One region of the Thermicanus aegyptius DSM 12793 genome, then DNA from elsewhere that is predicted to be linked to it. Evidence: a T-box and tRNA genes for the amino acid it is inferred to sense, from the RefSeq annotation. Region 1 holds a T-box; the other regions hold tRNA genes.
What was found. The T-box of region 1 lies ahead of serS (serine--tRNA ligase). A T-box ahead of a tRNA ligase gene usually reads a tRNA of that ligase, here a tRNA-Ser.

Region 1 (6,735 bases):
GGCGAGGGAAGGGGGGATCGGCATCATTCACAAAAACATGACCATTGAAGCACAGGCAGAGGAAGTAGATCGGGTCAAACGCTCGGAAAGCGGTGTTATAACGAACCCCTTCTCTTTAACCCCGGATCATAAGGTGTATGATGCGGAGGAATTAATGGCCAAGTATCGGATCTCGGGAGTTCCGATCGTGGATGAGCATCATAAGCTGGTGGGAATCCTCACCAATCGGGATCTCCGCTTTATCCACGATTACTCCATTCCCATCCAGGAAGTGATGACGAAAGAAAATCTGATCACGGCGCCTGTGGGTACGACCCTCAAAGAGGCGGAAAAGATCCTGCAGCGGCATAAGATTGAGAAACTCCCCTTGGTGGACGAACATGGAGTCCTGAAAGGACTGATCACCATCAAGGATATCGAAAAGGCGATCCAATTCCCCAACGCAGCAAAAGATTCCCATGGGCGACTCTTGGTAGGTGCAGCCGTTGGGACGGGGAAAGGAACCATGGAACGGGTAGAGGCACTGGTTAAGGTTGGTGTTGATTGCATCGTCGTTGATACAGCCCATGGGCATTCACAAAAGGTATTGGATGTGGTTAGGGAGGTGCGGGCCGCATATCCGGATTTGGAACTGATCGCAGGAAATGTGGCAACCGGCGAGGCCACGAAGGATCTCATCGAAGCAGGCGCATCGGCGGTTAAAGTAGGAATTGGGCCCGGCTCCATCTGCACCACTCGGGTCGTTGCAGGAATCGGGGTTCCCCAGATCACCGCCATTTATGAGTGTGCCACGGTGGCCCGAGAGTATGGCATCCCCATTATAGCCGACGGAGGGATTAAATACTCGGGTGATGTAGCGAAGGCCATAGCTGCCGGAGCAGACACGGTTATGCTGGGTAGCCTCTTAGCCGGAGCGGAAGAGAGCCCAGGGGAGTCGGAAATCTTTCAAGGGAGAAGATTTAAGGTTTATCGGGGGATGGGATCAATCGGTGCGATGAAAGAGGGGAGCGGGGACCGTTATTTCCAAGAAGGAACGCCCAAGTTTGTTCCGGAAGGGATTGAAGGCCGAGTTCCTTATAAAGGTCCTGTTTCGGAAATCATCTTTCAACTGATTGGTGGCTTGCGCTCCGGAATGGGGTATTGCGGGGCGAAAGGAATACGGGAAATGCAGTCCAACACCCGGTTTATCCGAATTACGGCGGCGGGCCTCAGGGAAAGTCATCCCCATGATGTGCAGATCACCAAGGAAGCCCCGAATTATTCCATTTCTTAGTCGTTCCACATCGATTATAGAAAATGAACATGTATGAGAATCGTGGAGATCTTTTGCAAAAAACCAGGGAGATTTTACCCTGTTTTTTTGTTTTCCCCCCTATGTTACAATGACCATGAATAAAAGTAGGAGGAAGAGGAGATGCAGTGCACAGATAGAAAATCCAAACATAAAAAAATCGTACTTACCCTACTCAGTATTTTTCTCATCGCCATGGGAATATCCTCTCTCCCTTTTTCAGTGAAAGCGGCGGCTCCTAATCTGGCATTAGAGGTAAAATCCGCGATTCTGGTAGAGGCGAGCACGGGAAAAGTTCTTTTTGAGATGAATGCTAAGGAGCCGTTTGCTCCGGCAAGCATGACGAAAATGATGACCGAGTATTTAATCCTTGATGCGATAAAGAATGGGAAACTTTCATGGGATGATGTGGCAACCGCGGATGATTATGTCTACTTCATGGGAAAAAACGGTGGTTCCAGGGTTTTTATCAATAAAGGGGAAAAAAGAACGGTTCGGGAACTCTTTAGCGCCATGGCCATTTATTCGGCGAACGATGCCACCGTTATGTTGGCGCAATTGTTGGCCGGGAGTGAAACGGCCTTCGTTCAGATGATGAATGAAAAAGCAAAAGAGTTCGGAATGAAGAATACCCACTTCGTGACGGCCTCAGGGTATCCTGAGGATTTATTAAAAGAGTATCGACCCCAGATTGAGGGAAAACAACTCATGTCCGCAGAGGATGCCGCCATTCTGGGGCTAAGACTGATCACCGACCATCCCGAGGTGACACAGTTTACTTCCGTTCCGTTTGCGAAATTTAGGGAGGGTCAGAAAGATGAGATCTCCATGCGCAACTGGAATCTTCTTCTTCCCGGTCTGAAATATGCATATGAAGGGGCGGATGGTTTAAAAACAGGCCACACGACGGAAGCAAAATGGAGTTTCACCGCGACGGCAAAACGGGGCAATATGCGCCTGATCGCCGTTGTGATGGGGGCGGAAACGGAGGATAAACGGTTTCAGGAGACGATTAAGCTCTTCGATTATGGGTTTAATAATTTCCAATTGACACAAATCCTTCCTTCCGGAGCAACCGTACCAGGACATGAAGAGGCAAGCGTATCGAAAGGGAAAGAAAGAACGGTGAAGATGGTTACCGCGGCCCCCTATATGGATGTAACGCGGAAAGGAGAAACGGCAGCCCTCTTTGACATGCAGGTGACGGAAGATCCTTCTTTGCTGGTGGCTCCCATTAAGAAAGGGGATCGGGTAGGGACCCTTAAAGTAACGTATAAGGGAAAAGAGCCGTTCCGCTACCTCACCCCGGAAGAGGAGAAGAAGGCGGAAAAAGCGTTGGTCGCGGGAACCGACGTGGAGAAGGGCGGATTTATCCAGCTTTTCTTCCGGGCCATCTTTGATTTCATCGGCAATCTCTTCCATCAGATGGTCCAAATGATCGGTGGATGGTTCCGATAAGTAAGGGCAGGATTTCACGCATCGGGATTGTAGTTTTGATGCGAATGCGCTACAATTTAGGGAGACTTTGTTAAATCAGAACGAGGTACAGAAATCTAGGAGGAGTCGTAAGATGAGTCAGATAGGAACAGACCGGGTAAAACGGGGCATGGCGGAGATGCAAAAGGGCGGCGTCATCATGGACGTGGTGAACGCGGAGCAGGCGAAAATCGCTGAAGCGGCCGGAGCCGTAGCGGTAATGGCTTTGGAGAGGGTTCCTGCCGACATTCGTGCGGCCGGAGGAGTTGCCCGGATGGCGGATCCTTCCGTGATTGAGGAAGTGATGAAGGCCGTCTCCATTCCTGTTATGGCGAAGGCGAGGATCGGTCATTTCGTAGAGGCACGCATCCTGGAGGCTTTAGGGGTTGATTACATTGACGAAAGTGAAGTTCTTACCCCTGCCGATGAACAATTTCATATAAACAAAAAAGAATTTACCGTTCCCTTTGTTTGTGGTGCAAGAGATTTAGGGGAAGCGCTCCGTCGCATCGGAGAAGGGGCCTCCATGATCCGGACCAAAGGAGAACCGGGTACCGGAAACGTGGTAGAGGCGGTTCGCCATATGCGTTTGATTCAAAGCCAAATACGCAAAGTACAATCGATGTCCTACGATGAGTTAATGACGGAGGCGAAGAAATTGGGAGCTCCTTATGAATTGCTGGAACAGGTCCACAAATATGGACATCTTCCCGTCGTCAACTTCGCTGCCGGAGGAATCGCCACGCCTGCAGACGCAGCATTGATGATGAATTTGGGTGCAGACGGCATCTTCGTGGGATCCGGCATCTTTAAATCGGAAAATCCGGAAAAAGTGGCACGGGCGATTGTTGAAGCGACCACCCACTACCAAGATTACGACCTCATTGCCAAGCTTTCCAAGAACCTCGGAATGCCCATGAAGGGGATCGAGATTTCTACCCTGGAAGTGAAGGATCGTATGGCGGAGCGGGGATGGTAAGTGATGAAAGTAGGCGTTTTAGCCCTTCAGGGGGCGGTGTCGGAGCATGTGGGAGCCCTTCAGGCTTCCGGAGCCGAGGCGGTGGTGGTAAAAAAAACGGAACAACTAAACGATCTTGACGGTCTCATTCTCCCTGGCGGAGAGAGCACCACCATGGGCCGTCTGATGAACCTTTATGGATTTGTGGAGAAAATCAAAGAATTTCATCAAGAAGGGAAGCCCATTTTCGGCACCTGCGCAGGTCTGATCCTTCTTGCCAAAGAGATCCGGGGAGAGGGAAAAAATCACCTTGGTCTGATGAATATCCAGGTGGAAAGGAATGCCTTTGGACGTCAACGGGAAAGCTTTGAAACAGAATTGATGCTTCCCGGGGTAGCCAATCACTTTCTTGCGGTCTTTATCCGTGCCCCCTATGTGACGGAGGTGAGAGGGGAAGCCCGGGTGTTGGGAAAATATCAGGATAAGATCGTTGCGGTAGAAGAGGGAACGCTACTTGCCACCGCATTCCATCCTGAATTGACAGAGGATTATCGTCTTCATCGCTATTTCTTGCAAAAGGTGAAAGAAGCCAAAGAGAGACGTACGCAATAAGCTGGAAGAATCGATTCAGACGATGATAGGGGAAGTAGGGGAAAGACCAGGCAGAGAGAGGCGGTGGTCGGTGAAAACCGCACCGGTCTTTTTTCCGAAAATCCACCCTGGAGTAGATCAGGGGGCGTCGGTAGGCGTGAACCTGATCCGGAGAGTCCGTTATCCTTTAGAAGCAGGGCCGTATCGGGCGGCCAATTTGGGTGGCAACGCGGGTGTACTCTCGTCCCATGGAGAAGGGGGAGAGTATTTTTTTATGAATATCAAAAACCGTTTAAAAGCAGGAAAAAATGTATCGTGAAGGGAGACTTAGGACATGCTCGATATTTCTTTTATCCGAGAGAATGTTGATCTCATCAAGGAGACGGCCCGCAACAAGGGAGTCGACGTCGATGTGGATCGCTTGGTTCTCGTAGATGGGCGGCGAAGGGAATTGATTCAAAGTGTGGAGCGGTTGCAACAAGAACGTAACGCCAATTCAAAGTTGGTCAAAAGTGCTAAGGGGGAAGAAAAGGATCGTCTCATCGAACGAACAAAAGGAATCAACCAGCAAATAAAAGAGTTGGAGGCGGAGTTGGAAAAGGTGATGACCGAGTATCAGGAACTGATGCTTCGCGTCCCGAACCCCCCTACTCCGGACACCCCGGTAGGCGAAGATGACTCGGATAATGTAGAGGTGAAGCGGGTAGGGGAACCTCCTCAATTTCCCTTTACCCCCCGAAACCATGTAGAACTGATGGAGATGCACCGAATGGTGGATATTGAGCGAGGCGTGAAAGTGGCGGGGAGCCGTTCATACTACCTCATCAATGACGGCGCCCTTCTCCACCGGGCCGTCATTCAATTTGCCCTGGATCAACTGGGAAAGAAGGGATTTACCCCGATGGTTGTTCCTGTCCTGGTCAATGAGATGGCGTTGGTGGGGACTGGGTACTTTCCCTTAGGAGCGGAGCAGACCTATCATGTGGAGAAGGAGGATAAATACCTGGTGGGGACGGCGGAGGTTTCCCTTGCTTCTTACCATTATGGGGAAATTTTAACGGAAGGAGAACTGCCGAAGCGGTACGCCGGAGTCTCCGATTGCTTCCGCAGGGAAGTGGGATCGGCGGGACGGGATGTATTCGGGTTATACCGGGTTCATCAGTTCTCAAAGGTGGAGCAGGTAATCATCTGTCGGAACGATGAGGAGGAATCGAAGCGCCTTCATTACGAACTCCTACAGAATGCGGAAGAGATCCTGCAGGGCTTGGAGCTTCCCTACCGTGTGGTACAGGTATGCACAGGTGACATGGGGCAAGGACAGATTCGAAAACATGATATAGAAACCTGGATGCCTTCCCGGGGCAATTACGGGGAAACCCATTCCTGTTCCACATTTCACGATTTCCAGGCCCGCCGCCTCAAACTAAGGTACCGGGAGGATAACGGGGAGCTAAAATATTGCCATACCTTAAACAATACTGCGATTGCCTCCCCCCGCATCCTTATCGCTTTATTGGAAAATCATCAGACTGAGGATGGAAGGATTCGAATTCCGGAAGCCCTACAGCCCTACATGGGAAAAGAATTTATCGGTTGATCCCCTGAACAATCCATTCTGCGAAAAGACCTGCCTAATTATTTAGGCAGGTCTTTGTCATAAAAAGTGTTTTCAAAAAATATTATAGATTAACCGTATTGACAAGATTGCATTATTGATGGTAATATTTATAACAAATTTAGAAAATATGAATCTTCGAATTTCTCATGTTGTTAACAAAATACATAATACGTTATACATAATGGACCTCGGAAATAATAGGAAGTTGAGTCCGTATAATTGGTGTAAAATCAATCGTTCAGCTGGGTGACATAATACACAGGTGCCACCCCCGCCCTTCTCTGGTAGAATGAGTTTGTGAACAAAATCTACAGGGAGGTATGGAGATGGCACAATATAATATTACCTTGAACGATGAAATTTTGAAAGATCTATTTTCTGGAGATAAGGGGGTGGCTGTCTTACTAGAACAGGTGCTGAATCAGGTTCTTCAAGCCCAGGCCACTGAGCAGTTGAATGCAGAGCCCTACGAACGGTCTGAAGATCGTCAGGGTTATCGCAATGGTACTCGCCCCCATCCCATCACGACCCGCGTCGGTACGCTGGTATTGCGGGTGCCACGACTCCGTAGCGGCAAGTTTTCCACAGAGCTTTTTGCCCGTTATCAGCGCAGTGAACAGGCACTTTTACTGGCGATGATGGAGATGGTTATTAATGGTGTATCCACAAGGAAGGTAGCCGCTATCACGGAGGAGCTATGTGGAGAAGAGTTTTCCAAGTCTACCGTATCGGAGCTCTGTAAACGATTGGACCCCGTTGTCCAAGGATGGAACGAACGAAGCCTGAAGGACAAGGAATACC
Region 2 (6,735 bases), 2.9 Mb from region 1:
CTCTGGCGACCGTAGAACGGATGCCCCCGGAAAAAAGTGGAGGGAAAAGGAAAGAGGCGGGATTAAATGAGTGATCTCCGTGAAACCACTTTAAACCAATTAAAAGAGGCGTTGATCCAAGTACGACGAGACTTGCATAAGATTCCGGAATTGGGTTTTCAGGAATGGCAAACCCAGGCGTATCTTCTTCACTATCTTTCCCGGCTTCCCCAGGAAAGAATCGAAGTGAAAAAATGGGAAACAGGGCTTTTTGTCCTGGTGAAGGGAACCCATCCCCGGAAACGGTATGCTTATAGGACCGACATCGACGGCCTTCCCATCGAGGAGGAGACGGGATTTCCCTTCCGCTCCACTCACCCAAACCGCATGCATGCTTGTGGGCACGATCTCCACATGACCATCGCCCTTGGACTCCTCACTTATTTTGTCCATCATCCTCTAACCGACGATCTCTTGTTCCTATTCCAGCCTGCGGAGGAGGGACCCGGCGGCGCGTATCCCATGCGTGAGAGCGAGGAGATGAAAAAATGGTGGCCCGATGAGATCGTAGCCCTCCACATCGCACCGGAATACCCGGTGGGAACGATCGCCACCCGCCCAGGGATCCTGTTCGCCAATACTTCGGAGCTCTTCATCACCCTAAACGGACTTGGGGGGCATGCCGCCTATCCGCATCACACGAAGGATATGATCGTGGCCGCATCCCAACTGGTGACCGCTCTCCAGACCATTGTTTCCCGAAGCATGAATCCCCTCGACTCAGCGGTAGTTACCATCGGAAAGCTGGAAGCCGGTACGAGGCAAAATATTATCGCTGAGAAGGCACGCCTGGAAGGAACAATCCGAACCCTCTCCCAGACCAGCATGGAGAAGGTTCGTAACAGGATTATCCAGCTCGTGAAGGGAATAGAAGTCGCCTTTGAGTGTAAAGGAGAGATTGATTTCGGGTCCAGCTATACCCAGGTCTTTAACCACTCTCCCCTGACGGAGACTTTCATGGCATGGGCCGGTGAATTGGGAGATGTAGATGTGGTCGAAGCGAATGTGGCGATGACAGGAGAGGATTTCGGCTATTTTCTGGAGAAGATTCCCGGCTTCATGTTTTGGTTAGGCGTTGATTCTCCCTACGGGCTTCACCATTCCCGTCTTAATCCCAACGAAGAGGCCATCCAAGTGGCGGTTCGCCTCCTGATCCGTTATTTCCAATGGAAAACCTCTTCCCGATGAGGGGAAGAGGTTTTCCATTTCTATCTTCATCCTATGACCATTTCATGATCGTTTTCTCACACGATCGATCAGATCATCTTACTTCTTGGGACGTACGGTCTCCACCAATTTCTCCAGCTCTTCCGGAATGGAATGGATGCGGATATTTTTCAAGAGAGGATCAAAATTTTTCTTCATCTCCTGAAGTCTTGTGGGATGCAGGATCAGGCGGAGAAACAGAGTTTTCATCTCGTCCATATTTCGGGTAATCTCCGCCACCCCGGTCCGTTTTAGATAATCGGCATTCGCCATCTCCTGTCCGGGAATCGGTTTAAAGAAGATCATGGGCAGCTTCATGGCAATGCCTTCCGAGGTGGTTAGCCCCCCCGACTTCGTCAGCATAAGATCGGAGATGGCCATCAATTCGGCAATTTTGTCCATAAATCCAAAAAGGAGAATGGGATTTCTAGCCCCAGTGGCCAATTCCTGAAGGTGGGCGTAGAGTCGGCGATTTCGTCCCGCCACGACGATGATTTGAATCTCTTCTTCGATATAAAAGAGAAATTGGCAGAGTCGCGTTATGTTTTCGGAGACCCCAAAGGCTCCTCCCATGACCAAAACGGTTTTCCTATCCGGACTTAATCCATACTTCTTTAATAACTCCTCTTTATCAAAGGTTCGGTAAAACTCCTGCCGGACAGGAATGCCCGTTATTCGAATTTTTTCCAAGGGTACCCCTTCGTCCAGAAGTTGATCCCTGACCTCTGTAGAACCTACGAGGTAGAGATCCGTGTTCTCATGGATCCATTGACGATGGATCGCATAATCGGTAATCACGGTAACTGAAGGAATCGCAACCAATCCTTCCCTCTTCATCTCCGATAGCGCTCCCGCAGAGGAAGGAAAGGTATGGATGATAACCTGCGGTTTAAACTCCTGAATAAATTCCAAAAGCTTCTTCCTGCCGATAATGCTCCCAATATAGGTGATCTGTTTCCCGATGGCGGAGTTGGTAGGGATCCGATTAATGTGTTTGTAGAAAAAACCATAAACATTGGGTACGTGTTTAATTCCTTGAATATACATAAATTGGGCAAATCGGTTGAAAGCAGGGTTTAGCTTATGAATGTAGTCGATAATCTCTACTTCTATTCCGGGATGATGACGAACCAGCATTTCTTTTAATGCATAGGAGGCTTGGCGATGCCCTTCCCCAAAACTGGCAGACAGGATTAAAACACGCTGAAGCCGCAATATGGTCACCCCTTATTGGATTCGCTCACAGATCTCATCTTACTTTATAGATCTCATCTTACTTTATAGTATGAGTGGAAATCCTCAGGAAATCAATACCTTTTTTTTACTTCACCAGGATCGCACAAAAACGCTTATTTATGTAGTCCTAAAATAAAAACCACCTCAAGGGTGGCTTTGATGAGTTGGCGTAAGGAACCCTGTAAGCCAGTTTCTGTTCCTTTGTGCTCTTTTCGGTTGCCAACCTCGCACAAAAGGTGTAGTCATCTATCTATCGGGAAATTCCCGATCTCCCCTTTGGTTCCGATTCCCTCCAGGGAGCTCCCCTACCATAATTTGGGTTTCTCGCTTGCGGGGTTTACCTCGTTCCACCCTTTCGTCACCGAAAGGCTCGTCTCTGTGGCACTTTATGGCTAATGGGGGCTTAGGTCTAAGTCCCGTTCGCCGCCGTCGGCATCCCACAGGACACCGCCCTGGTTTGCACCAGGCGCAAACACTCCAAGCATCGCAGCTTGGGCGAGTCTGGACTTTCCTCTGCAGTGAAGAACTGCAGCGACTACACAGATTCCTTACAACTCATCATGATTTTCGCTCTTCTTCTTCTTCGTTAGATGGCGGTGCTGACGGGATTTGAACCCGCGATCTCCGGTGTGACAGACCGACATGTTAACCCCTACACCACAGCACCACGCATAAGTGAGCAAATGGCGGAGGAGGAGGGATTCGAACCCCCGTGGGTTTACACCCAAACGGTTTTCAAGACCGCCCCGTTGTGACCACTTCGGTACTCCTCCATTTTACCCTATTTTTCTCTTTTTATCCTACTTCTCACTTCTAAATCTGGTGGGCCCTGCAGGACTCGAACCTGCGACCAATCGGTTATGAGCCGACCGCTCTAACCAACTGAGCTAAGGGCCCGTGAAATGATGGCGTTCCAGGAGGGATTCGAACCCCCGGCCCACAGCTTAGAAGGCTGTTGCTCTATCCAGCTGAGCTACTGGAACATGGAGGGAGCACCCGGATTCGAACCGGGGAATAAAGGTTTTGCAGACCTGTGCCTTACCACTTGGCTATGCTCCCATATATGGGGCGGTCGAAGGGAATCGAACCCTCGAATGCCGGAGCCACAATCCGGTGCGTTCGCCACTTCGCCACGACCGCCATCATCATCCCCGAACATTGCAAATGTTACCTACTAAACCACATGCTTTTAACGAATTCCCGCCTATTTCTGGCGTAGAATTCGTTCCCCTGCACTTCAATCCTGGTTTCATCTACGATCCGCTTATACGTCTCACTTTTTTGAATGGCAGGGGCGGCAGGAATCGAACCCACACTAACGGTTTTGGAGACCGCTGTTCTACCGTTAAACTACGCCCCTATGAAAACGCTGGTAGCGGTGGAGGGAATCGAACCCACGACCTCACGGGTATGAACCGTACGCTCTAACCAGCTGAGCTACACCGCCATGGCGGAGTGAGAGGGATTCGAACCCTCGCTGGGTATAAACCCACTAACGGTTTAGCAAACCGTCCCCTTCGGCCTCTTGGGTATCACTCCAAATTTACCGTCATACATTTTATTTTATCTGTTTTATCCCAGAAGATCAAGGGAATGAACCGACAGAAGTTATCTTAACATAGCTTCCCCATTCGTTTCAAGCCTCTTTTTTCTTCCTCTTGAATGAAAAAGGCCCTTCTATTAGGGCCGCCTCATTCTCAGACACAGGATATTCCGGCTAACCTTCGTATCCACGTATACCTAAATTATAGGTGGAATGGTGGAGCATAGGGGGATCGAACCCCTGACCTCATGAATGCCATTCATGCGCTCTCCCAGCTGAGCTAATGCCCCATCCTTTTTAAGCGATCAGCAGAAATAAATGTATCATGATCCGATGGAAAATGCAACATCAATTTTTTCCAACTCCTAAAAAAAGAAGAGGAATGATTTCTCCCCTGTCGATTGATCATCTTCATCAGAAAAAGCGATTTCAACGGATCTCCCATCCTTTGATCGGAGATCCTGTTTTTCCTGCCCCTTTCTGCATAAGATATGTTGGAGGTGTTAGAAATGGCTCCTTTCCTGATCTATGCCCATCGGGGCGCCTCTGCCAGCACTCCCGAAAATACCATGGCCGCCTTCCGGTCGGCGTACCAAGAGGGGGCAGACGGAATTGAATGCGATGTCCGCCTTACAAAGGATCTCATCCCCGTCATCTTCCATGACTCCCATCTTGATCGAACCACAAACGGTACCGGACCGTTAGCCAAAATTACGTTCAAGGACCTGCAAAAGTTGGATGCCGGTTCATGGTTTCATCCAAGCTTTTCAGGAGAGAAGGTGCCGAGCCTCAAACACTTTCTGTCATGGGTCCAAAAAAGGCCTTTATTCATAAATTTGGAATTAAAGCCCTCCCCCGATCATAAGGAGATCCTGGAGAAAAAAGCATTGCGGTTGGTTCATGAATATGGCCTCATCGACCGCACCGTAATCTCTTCCTATGATGTAAACTCTCTCCTCACCCTTCGCCGTCTTGATGACCGGGTAAAAACCGCTCTCATCTACATTTACCAAACAGAGCCTTGGGCAATCGCCCGAGACGTGGGGGCATCCTCCTTGCATCCCTATTACCCCTTCCTTACCCTCGACATCTATTACGAAAGTCTCTCCAGAGGTTTCGAAGTCATTCCCTATACCGTAGACAACTGGGTTGATCTGATTGATGTGATGAAACTGGAGCCGGCAGGGATTATCACCAATTATCCTCAAAGGATACGAAAGCTTTTTTCTTTACATCGGTTATAACTTTACAGAAAATTAATTAAAAGTTCATCGTGAGGTGACATTTCCATCGTACAATAGAAGGGTAAGAGGCACTTGAAGGAGTGAACAGGGTGAAGGTTGTGCTCTTTACAGATACGTACAGACCGGAGGTAAATGGAGTGGCCATGACCCTGGGAAGGTTGGCCGATTATTTGAAGGAGAAATCCTTCTCCGTTAAAGTGGTTGCGCCCCTGCCTTCCATGATCGGCCGGGATGAACCCCATGTTTTCCGTAGCTACAGTCTCCCCTTCTTCCCTTATCCGGAAGTAAGGGTTGCGATCCCGAATCCATTTACGCTGCAAAAAGAATTGCGGGAGTTCGCCCCGGACCTTTGCCACATTGCGACGCCTTTCAATTTAGGCTTAACCGGACTCCATTTTTGCAAAAAAAATCGGACGCCCGTCGTCGCTTCTTACCATACCCATTTTGACCGTTATCTTCCTTATTACAATTTAAGCATTCTAAAAAACGGGCTGTGGGCTTATGTAAAATGGTTTTATTCGCAAGCGGAAAAAATTTATGCCCCAAGCCGGGAGACCGAGAAGCTCCTCCGGGAACATGGCCTCAATTCGATTGAGATCTGGCCCAGGGGTATCGATGTTTCTTTCTTTCGTCCCAAAGAAAAGGGCGAGGCTTCGCCCCTTCCCCCTGCCCACGGCAAACTAACCCTCCTCTATGTGGGACGCCTCGCCCCGGAAAAGGATCTCTCCATCCTCATGGAAGCCTACGAGAGCCTTCCTCCCCATATAAAAAGAAGGGTTCGACTTGTGTTGGTGGGAGATGGACCCATGGCGAAAGAACTGCGGGAGAAAGCGGACGATTCGGTTCTCTTTACCGGATTTCAACAAGGGGAAGAGTTAGCGCGCTTCTATCGCTTTGCGGATCTATTCACCTTTCCCTCCAGCACCGAGACGTATGGAAATGTAATCCTAGAAGCATTCGCCTCCGGCCTCCCTGTCTTAGCGGTAAATCAGGGTGGGGTCAAAGAAAACGTTCGTCATGGGGAAACAGGTTGGTTGGTACGCCCTCGTGATGTAGACGCATTTCGCCAAGGAATCGTCACCTTGGTGGAAGATGCCCCTCTTCGAGAACGCCTTTCCCGTCAGGCCCTCTTTTATGCGAAAAGGCAGTCCTGGGAGAACGTCTTCTCCAATCTGATTCGATCCTACCAAGAGGTTCTCCAAAAAAGGGAACAAATTTCCATTCACGCTTAAAGGAGGAGAAAACCATGAAAATCGCGGTGATTGGCGCAGGTTATGTGGGATTGGTTCAGGCAGCGGGACTGGCTCAACTCGGACATGAGGTGATCGCCTATGACATTCATCAGCGCAGAATTGCTACATTAAAAAAAGGGCTCTCCCCGATCTACGAACCAGGGTTAGAGGAATGCATCAAGAGAGGAATCGAAGGAAAAAGGCTTTTCTTCACCGACCGGTTGGAAGAAGCCGT
Region 3 (6,735 bases), 760 kb from region 1:
GGGAAGGGGGGATTCCCCTTGAAGTAGCCTTGCGGGAGCGTATGCACATCTCCGGCAGGAAATTGCAAAAATTAACGAGAATGGATGGCATCCGACTGAACGGTGAAAAGGTTTCCCTGCAAAAAAACATCCGGGAAGGAGATCTTCTTCAAGTCCTCCTCTTCCCCGATGAAGAGTATGGTGTGGAGCCGGAAGAGATGCCCCTCTTCATCCCTTATGAAGATGAACATCTGCTCATCGTGGATAAGCCGGCAGGGATATCGGTTCATCCCACTGAAGTAGGCCAAAAAGGCACCCTGGCCAATGCGCTGGCTTACCATTACTACCAAGAGGGTTTACGTACCAAGGTAAGGCATGTCCATCGTTTGGATCGAGAAACTTCAGGCCTACTCCTGGTGGCCAAGCACGCGCTGGCCCATTCCATTTTGGATGAGGAACTTCGGGAAAGACGGGTGAAGCGGATCTACTTAGCCATCATCGCAGGAACTTTGCCAAAAAAGGAAGAAACGATCCATTTCCCCATCGGGAGGGACAGGCATCATCCCACCCGAAGGCGAGTCTCCAAAACAGGGGAGCGTGCGGTTACGCATTATCAAGTGGTGGAAGAGTATAGCCAAGGCAGCCTCCTTCGTTTAGAATTAGAAACAGGAAGAACGCATCAGATCCGGGTTCACTTAAACCATTTGGGTCATCCTCTCCTGGGAGACCCTCTCTACGGTGGAGATCAACGATGGATAAGAAGACAGGCTCTTCATGCTCATCAACTTTCTTTCTTCCACCCCTTTTTGGAACAGGAGATGAGGTTTACCTCCCCTCTTCCACAGGATATGGAGAGCGTCATCCGGCAATGGAGAGAGATGGACGGGAAATTCACGCCCCGTTGAGGAAGTTTGAAAGTGTCATTCATCTCTTGTATCGAATGGGAGGAGAACGTATATGAAATTGGCAACGGTACTACATCGAAAAACAGGGAAAGAAAGATGGGGGTTGTGGGGAGAAGAGGCCTTTTTTCCGGTTCCGGAAGAGCTGGGGTATCCCACACTCCTTTCTTACATCGAGGATGAAGAGAGGGACCTTTCGGTATTAAAAAACCTGAAAGAAGGAATCCCTTTTGAAGAGGTGCGCTTAAAACCTCCTTATCGCCCGGAGAGAAATCTCTACTGTGTAGGGAAAAATTATAGAGAACACGTAAAAGAGGTGAGCAACTTTACAGGCAGTGGTGAAATCCCGGAATATCCCCTCTTTTTCACAAAGGGGCCAAACACCGTGATCGGCCATCTCGATGAGATTGATCCCCATGTCGGGATTACGAACGCGATAGATTATGAAGGGGAATTGGCCGTCATCCTGGGTAAGGGGGGGAGAAATATCCTGGAAGAAGAGGCGATTGACTATATTTTCGCGTACACCATATTTAACGACGTGACGGCGAGGGATCTGCAGAAGAGGCATCAGCAATTTTTTAAGGGGAAAAGCCTTGATACCTTTGCCCCCTTTGGGCCCTACCTTCTCGTGAATGAAGGCAATCTTATGTCCCAACCTTTTCATATTGAAACTTACGTAAATGGTGAGAAACGGCAGGACGGAAAGACCGATCAGCTCATTTTCTCCATTCCCAGACTTATACATATTCTCTCCCAAGGCATGACGTTAAAAGCCGGCGATATCCTGGCGACCGGGACGCCGAGCGGAGTAGGACAGGGCTTTACTCCTCCCCGTTACTTACGTCCTGGAGATGTGGTGGAGGTTCATATTGATCAAATCGGGGTGCTCAGGAATCAAGTGGGTCCAGGAGAGAAAAACTAGGAGGATAGGTTGTGAAGAAATACCAATTGGTGGTACGAGAAGACTCCCAGAGCAGGGAAATTGCAGCATGGATCGAAGAAAAACTCCAAGAGCATCAATGGCAAAGGAGCGAGGAGCCTGAGTTGGTGATCGCCATCGGTGGAGATGGGACGATGCTTGAGGCTTTTCACCAATTTTACCGTCCTGAGGTGGCTTTGGTCGGTCTTCATACAGGGCGCCTTGGTTTTTATGCAGACTGGGACAGGGATGAAGCGGAGGATTTTCTCCATCATCTTTTGTTCAAAACGCCCCGGATGGTGGATTACCCCTTGGTGGAGGCCCGTTTTGAGCTGGGCACAGGGAAAGTAAACCGCCATCTCGCTTTGAATGAGGTGATTTTACGCAGTAAAACCCTTTCCACCTTTGTGCTGGAAGTGTGGATCAACGAGCGGCGCTTCGAGTCTTTTCGAGGGGACGGCATCATCGTCTCCACTCCTTCCGGTTCCACCGGTTATAACCATTCCGTAGGGGGGAGCATTATTCATCCTTCCATTGAGGCCATTCAGGTTTCGGAGCTGGCCGCCATCAATAACCGGGAATTCCGCACGTTAAACCGCTCCTTTATCTTGCCTGCCCATCACGTCCTCGACCTCTATCCCAAAAACCCGGATCGCGACATCCTGGTTGGGATTGATGGAAAGGAACATTTCATAACGGGACTTACCCGGGTACGGATGCAGGTCGCACCGGAGAAGCTCCGCTTTGCCCGGTATCGCATTTTCCCCTTTTGGCAGCGAGTGCGGGAGAAATTCTTGGTGGAATAATGAGGAGAGAATCAAAACGAGATCTAATCGGTCACGGGTGGAGCAGCGGTTCAGGAATCTCGCTGTTTAAGTAGGATTCCAATTCCCCGACGCCTTTTTCCAGATCGGTCACATCAAATTCGCGATATAAGCTTTCATATTCCTGCTGTTTATGCCGATACATGGGATCATAGTAGTAGAGGAGAAGAAGGCGAATGAAGGAAGGATAATCCTCCCGATTGAGCGCATCCGCCATCTCTTTGGCAGCTGCCGGGGAGATTCGCTTCGCGATCAGCGTTAAGGCATGCTCCACCCGCGGTTTAAAATCACGGTGGGAGAGATATGGCTCTACATACTCTTCATAGAGTCGTGTGACCCTTGTTTCAAGATCGGCAGTGAGGAGGAGATGAACCCCTTTTTCCCGGGCCGCTAAGAGAAAATCAGGTTGGGTCGCTTTTCCAATGCGGCGACTTTCCGCTTCGAGAATCAGAAAGGGGCTTCCTTTTAAAGTGAAGAGCCTTTCGTAGAGAAGAGAATCGAACATCTTTTGGTTATAAGCCTCCCCATAGCCAAAATTCCCGAATACGGAGCCTCGATGATTGGCGAAGGCTTCCAGATCGACGGTTGGCCATCCCTTTTCCTGTAAGGCGAGGAGAACCTTCGTTTTTCCCACTCCGGTTAATCCATGAAGGTAAAAGAGATGGTCGGGGATGAGGCTTTCGTTTAAGTGCTCCAGAATATATTGACGATAGGCTCGGTAGCCGCCAATCAGGCGTACCCCTGAGAGGCCGACTAGGCCGGCAAAGGTAGCTACGGCTTTTGAACGCATTCCTCCCCGCCAACAGTACAAGGCAGGCTCTTTTCCCGACCGGATAATTTTCCTTAGCCCCTCCATCAAGTGGGGAATCTTCGGGGAGACCATCTCCATCGCCCTCCATTTGGCGGCTTCCGGTCCTTTATTCGTATATAAGATGCCGATTTCGGCTCTCTCCTCGTCTGAAAACAAAGGGAGGTTGACGGCTCCTGGGATACGGGCTTCATTAAATTCTTTAGGAGCCCTTACATCGACATATTGATACGCTTTATTCAGGAAAATTTCTTCGATGGGAAGATCACGCATAACCACACCGCCTTCAGGCTCTTATAGCATAAATTCTACTTTTTTTCGGGGAATTGTCAAAAACGGTTGGTTGGAAGGAGGCTGCAGAATGAAGGGGGAGTCTTTCCCCATACAGAGGGGAGATGAAAATAAAACGGAGGCTGATCTCCGCCGCCTCCCTGCGGTGTATCGGCTGCTGGATTATCCGCCGATCCGTCGTTGGGTGGAGGAAGGCATCTGCTCCCGGGAATATTTGGCCCAAGAAGTGGCAGGACTTCTACAAACCATTCGTGAGGAGATCTTGGCAGGGAGACGCAGAGTGGTAGACGAGGAGCAAGTAATGGGAGAGATCTCTTCCTCGATTCAGGCGAGGTTTCAGCCGCAATTGAAACGGGTGATCAATGGGACGGGAATTCTCCTTCATACGAATCTGGGAAGAGCCCCTCTCTCCGATGAAGCGGTCAATGCGATGGTGGAAATCGCCCGGTCCTATTCCAATTTGGAATATAATTTGGAAAAGGGGGAGAGAGGGTCGCGTCATGACCATGTGGAGGAATTAATCTGTCGTCTCACCGGGGCGGAAGCCTCGATGGTGGTAAATAATAATGCGGCCGCCGTTTTTCTCGTTTTGAGGGAATTGGCGGCCGGGAGGGAAGTGATCGTTTCCCGGGGAGAACTGGTGGAGATCGGTGGATCTTTCCGGGTATCGGAGATCATGCGAGAGAGCGGCGCCATCCTGGTGGAAGTGGGAACCACGAATAAGACAAATAGAGGCGATTATGAGAAGGCCATTACCGAGAGGACCGCTCTTCTACTTAAAGTGCACCCCAGTAATTTCCGCATGGTCGGGTTCACCCAGGAAGTGGCGATTTCTGCCTTGGCGGAAATAGGGAAAAAATACGGTTTACCAGTTTACCAGGATTTAGGAAGTGGAATCTTGGATGAGTTTCCGGGGCATTCCTTTGGAAATGAACCGTCAGCACGAAAGACGCTTTCGTCCGGTGCGGATCTCATCAGTTTCAGTGGGGATAAATTGCTCGGCGGACCCCAGGCAGGCATTATCGCCGGAAAGCGGAAATGGATCGAGCGGTTGAAAAAGAACCAATTGGCCAGGGTTCTCCGGGTGGATAAATTTACATTGGCGGCCTTGGAAGCGACCCTTCGTCTCTACTTGAACTCGAAGCGGGCGATGGAGAAGATTCCGATCGTAAGGGATCTCTTCCTTCCCGCAGACCAGGTAAAGAAAAAGGCGGAAAGGTTTCTTGAAAGCATCCTAAACGAAATGGAGGAGAGGAAATGGCGGGTTGAATTAGGGGAAGTCTCATCCGAAGTGGGTGGAGGTACCCTGCCTACCCATGTGATTCCGAGCTGGGCGCTTCTTCTATCCCATGATCAAGTCCGTCCCGTCCAATTAGAAAGAGCCCTTCGCCAAACAAATCCTCCGGTCATCGGAAGGATTGTGCAAGACCGCTTCTGCCTCGATTTTCGCACCATTCGCGAGGAAGAATATCCCGCCCTTTTCCGCTCCTTATTGGATGGGTTGGCAAACGTTCAAAGAGAAGAGTATGGGGAAATGGAGTAAATTAGGGAGAAAAAACCTGTTGACTTCACCGGTGCATTGATGGTATATTTAAAAACGTCGCTGCCGTATCGATCGTGTTTCCCTTTTCGGAAAAAAGACTTGAAAACCCGATGGGTTTCATAGTATGATATGTCTTGCCCCTACTATTCCGCAGTAGCTCAATGGTGGAGCAACCGGCTGTTAACCGGTAGGCTACAGGTTCGAGTCCTGTCTGCGGAGCCATGGATAGGTGTCCGAGTGGCCGAAGGAGCACGATTGGAAATCGTGTGTGCGGTTATAAGCCGTACCGTGGGTTCAAATCCCACCCTATCCGCCATCTATGCTCCTGTAGCTCAGTAGGCAGAGCGCATCCATGGTAAGGATGAGGTCGCAGGTTCGATTCCTGTCGGGAGCACCAGTTAAGAAGTTGAAGACGGTAAACGAAATTCGTGTAAGGAACTTTGGCGCGGTTCGGAGACGGCCCGTTGGTCAAGTGGTTAAGACACCGCCCTTTCACGGCGGTAACAGGGGTTCGAATCCCCTACGGGTCACCAATCTTCCCTTACACCTCACCGCTTTTACATTTACATTGAAAAGGACGGTTAGCTCAGCCGGGAGAGCACCTGCCTTACAAGCAGGGGGTCGGCGGTTCGATCCCGTCACCGTCCACCATCCGCATGAATCTTCTGTGATCCTTCAGATCGCGGGGTGGAGCAGTTCGGTAGCTCGTCGGGCTCATAACCCGAAGGTCGCAGGTTCAAATCCTGCCCCCGCAACCAATATTTATTGTCGCACTCGTGGTGCTGTGGTGTAGGGGTCAACATGCCGGTCTGTCACACCGGAGATCGCGGGTTCAAATCCCGTCAGCACCGCCATGTATGAACAGATGGCTCGATAGCTCAGTCGGTAGAGCAGAGGACTGAAAATCCTCGTGTCGGCGGTTCGATTCCGTCTCGAGCCACCACCATAGGTCGTATAGCGATCCCCGCTCGGGGGCATCGTTTTAAGGGGAAGGAATGAACTCCCCTTGATAAAAGAAATAAAAAATAATAAAATAACTTTTGTACGGGTTCTTTGGTTGATCGTCAAATTGGGGTGTAGCCAAGCGGTAAGGCAACGGACTTTGACTCCGTCATGCGTTGGTTCGAATCCAGCCACCCCAGCCATTTTATTTCAATAGCCATAAACTTGCGGATGTAGCTCAGCTGGTAGAGCACAACCTTGCCAAGGTTGGGGTCGCGAGTTCGAGCCTCGTCATCCGCTCCATTTTCTTCATGTGCCGGGGTGGCGGAATTGGCAGACGCACAGGACTTAAAATCCTGCGGTAGGTGACTACCGTACCGGTTCAAGTCCGGTCCTCGGCACCATTTCATCGATGCGGGATTTCCCCAATTCGAATACTTCATGTGCCCGTAGCTCAGCTGGATAGAGTGTCTGACTACGAATCAGAAGGTCGGGGGTTCGAATCCCTCCGGGCACGCCATATT

Region 2: it has a tRNA-Ser gene. The T-box ahead of serS (serine--tRNA ligase) is inferred to sense a tRNA for this amino acid. The anticodon was not compared.
Region 3: it has a tRNA-Ser gene. The T-box ahead of serS (serine--tRNA ligase) is inferred to sense a tRNA for this amino acid. The anticodon was not compared.

What each region holds. Positions count from the first base shown of each region.
Region 1 is NZ_KI783301.1:3,492,963-3,499,697, forward strand. It holds gene guaB (IMP dehydrogenase) at 1-1,273, shown strand, start outside; gene THEAE_RS0118450 (D-alanyl-D-alanine carboxypeptidase family protein) at 1,415-2,749, shown strand; gene pdxS (pyridoxal 5'-phosphate synthase lyase subunit PdxS) at 2,862-3,746, shown strand; gene pdxT (pyridoxal 5'-phosphate synthase glutaminase subunit PdxT) at 3,750-4,337, shown strand; T-box leader at 4,351-4,568, shown strand; gene serS (serine--tRNA ligase) at 4,651-5,913, shown strand; gene THEAE_RS0118475 (IS256 family transposase) at 6,261-6,735, shown strand, end outside.
Region 2 is NZ_KI783301.1:627,524-634,258, reverse strand. It holds gene THEAE_RS0103355 (N-acetyldiaminopimelate deacetylase) at 67-1,227, shown strand; gene THEAE_RS19825 (MGDG synthase family glycosyltransferase) at 1,306-2,460, opposite strand; RNA gene rnpB (RNase P RNA component class B) at 2,659-3,028, opposite strand; tRNA gene THEAE_RS0103345 (tRNA-Asp) at 3,073-3,148, opposite strand; tRNA gene THEAE_RS0103340 (tRNA-Ser) at 3,166-3,254, opposite strand; tRNA gene THEAE_RS0103335 (tRNA-Ile) at 3,302-3,378, opposite strand; tRNA gene THEAE_RS0103330 (tRNA-Arg) at 3,388-3,464, opposite strand; tRNA gene THEAE_RS0103325 (tRNA-Cys) at 3,466-3,540, opposite strand; tRNA gene THEAE_RS0103320 (tRNA-His) at 3,546-3,621, opposite strand; tRNA gene THEAE_RS0103315 (tRNA-Trp) at 3,768-3,841, opposite strand; tRNA gene THEAE_RS0103310 (tRNA-Met) at 3,852-3,928, opposite strand; tRNA gene THEAE_RS0103305 (tRNA-Ser) at 3,930-4,020, opposite strand; tRNA gene THEAE_RS0103300 (tRNA-Ala) at 4,239-4,314, opposite strand; gene THEAE_RS0103290 (glycerophosphodiester phosphodiesterase) at 4,534-5,268, shown strand; gene THEAE_RS0103285 (glycosyltransferase family 4 protein) at 5,358-6,500, shown strand; gene THEAE_RS19820 (UDP-glucose dehydrogenase family protein) at 6,515-6,735, shown strand, end outside.
Region 3 is NZ_KI783301.1:2,729,961-2,736,695, reverse strand. It holds gene THEAE_RS0114510 (RluA family pseudouridine synthase) at 1-884, shown strand, start outside; gene THEAE_RS0114505 (fumarylacetoacetate hydrolase family protein) at 937-1,806, shown strand; gene THEAE_RS0114500 (NAD kinase) at 1,818-2,609, shown strand; gene mnmH (tRNA 2-selenouridine(34) synthase MnmH) at 2,641-3,708, opposite strand; gene selA (L-seryl-tRNA(Sec) selenium transferase) at 3,797-5,269, shown strand; tRNA gene THEAE_RS0114485 (tRNA-Asn) at 5,417-5,491, shown strand; tRNA gene THEAE_RS0114480 (tRNA-Ser) at 5,493-5,585, shown strand; tRNA gene THEAE_RS0114475 (tRNA-Thr) at 5,591-5,666, shown strand; tRNA gene THEAE_RS0114470 (tRNA-Glu) at 5,728-5,802, shown strand; tRNA gene THEAE_RS0114465 (tRNA-Val) at 5,845-5,920, shown strand; tRNA gene THEAE_RS0114460 (tRNA-Met) at 5,951-6,027, shown strand; tRNA gene THEAE_RS0114455 (tRNA-Asp) at 6,048-6,123, shown strand; tRNA gene THEAE_RS0114450 (tRNA-Phe) at 6,137-6,212, shown strand; tRNA gene THEAE_RS0114445 (tRNA-Gln) at 6,340-6,414, shown strand; tRNA gene THEAE_RS0114440 (tRNA-Gly) at 6,439-6,514, shown strand; tRNA gene THEAE_RS0114435 (tRNA-Leu) at 6,527-6,615, shown strand; tRNA gene THEAE_RS0114430 (tRNA-Arg) at 6,655-6,731, shown strand.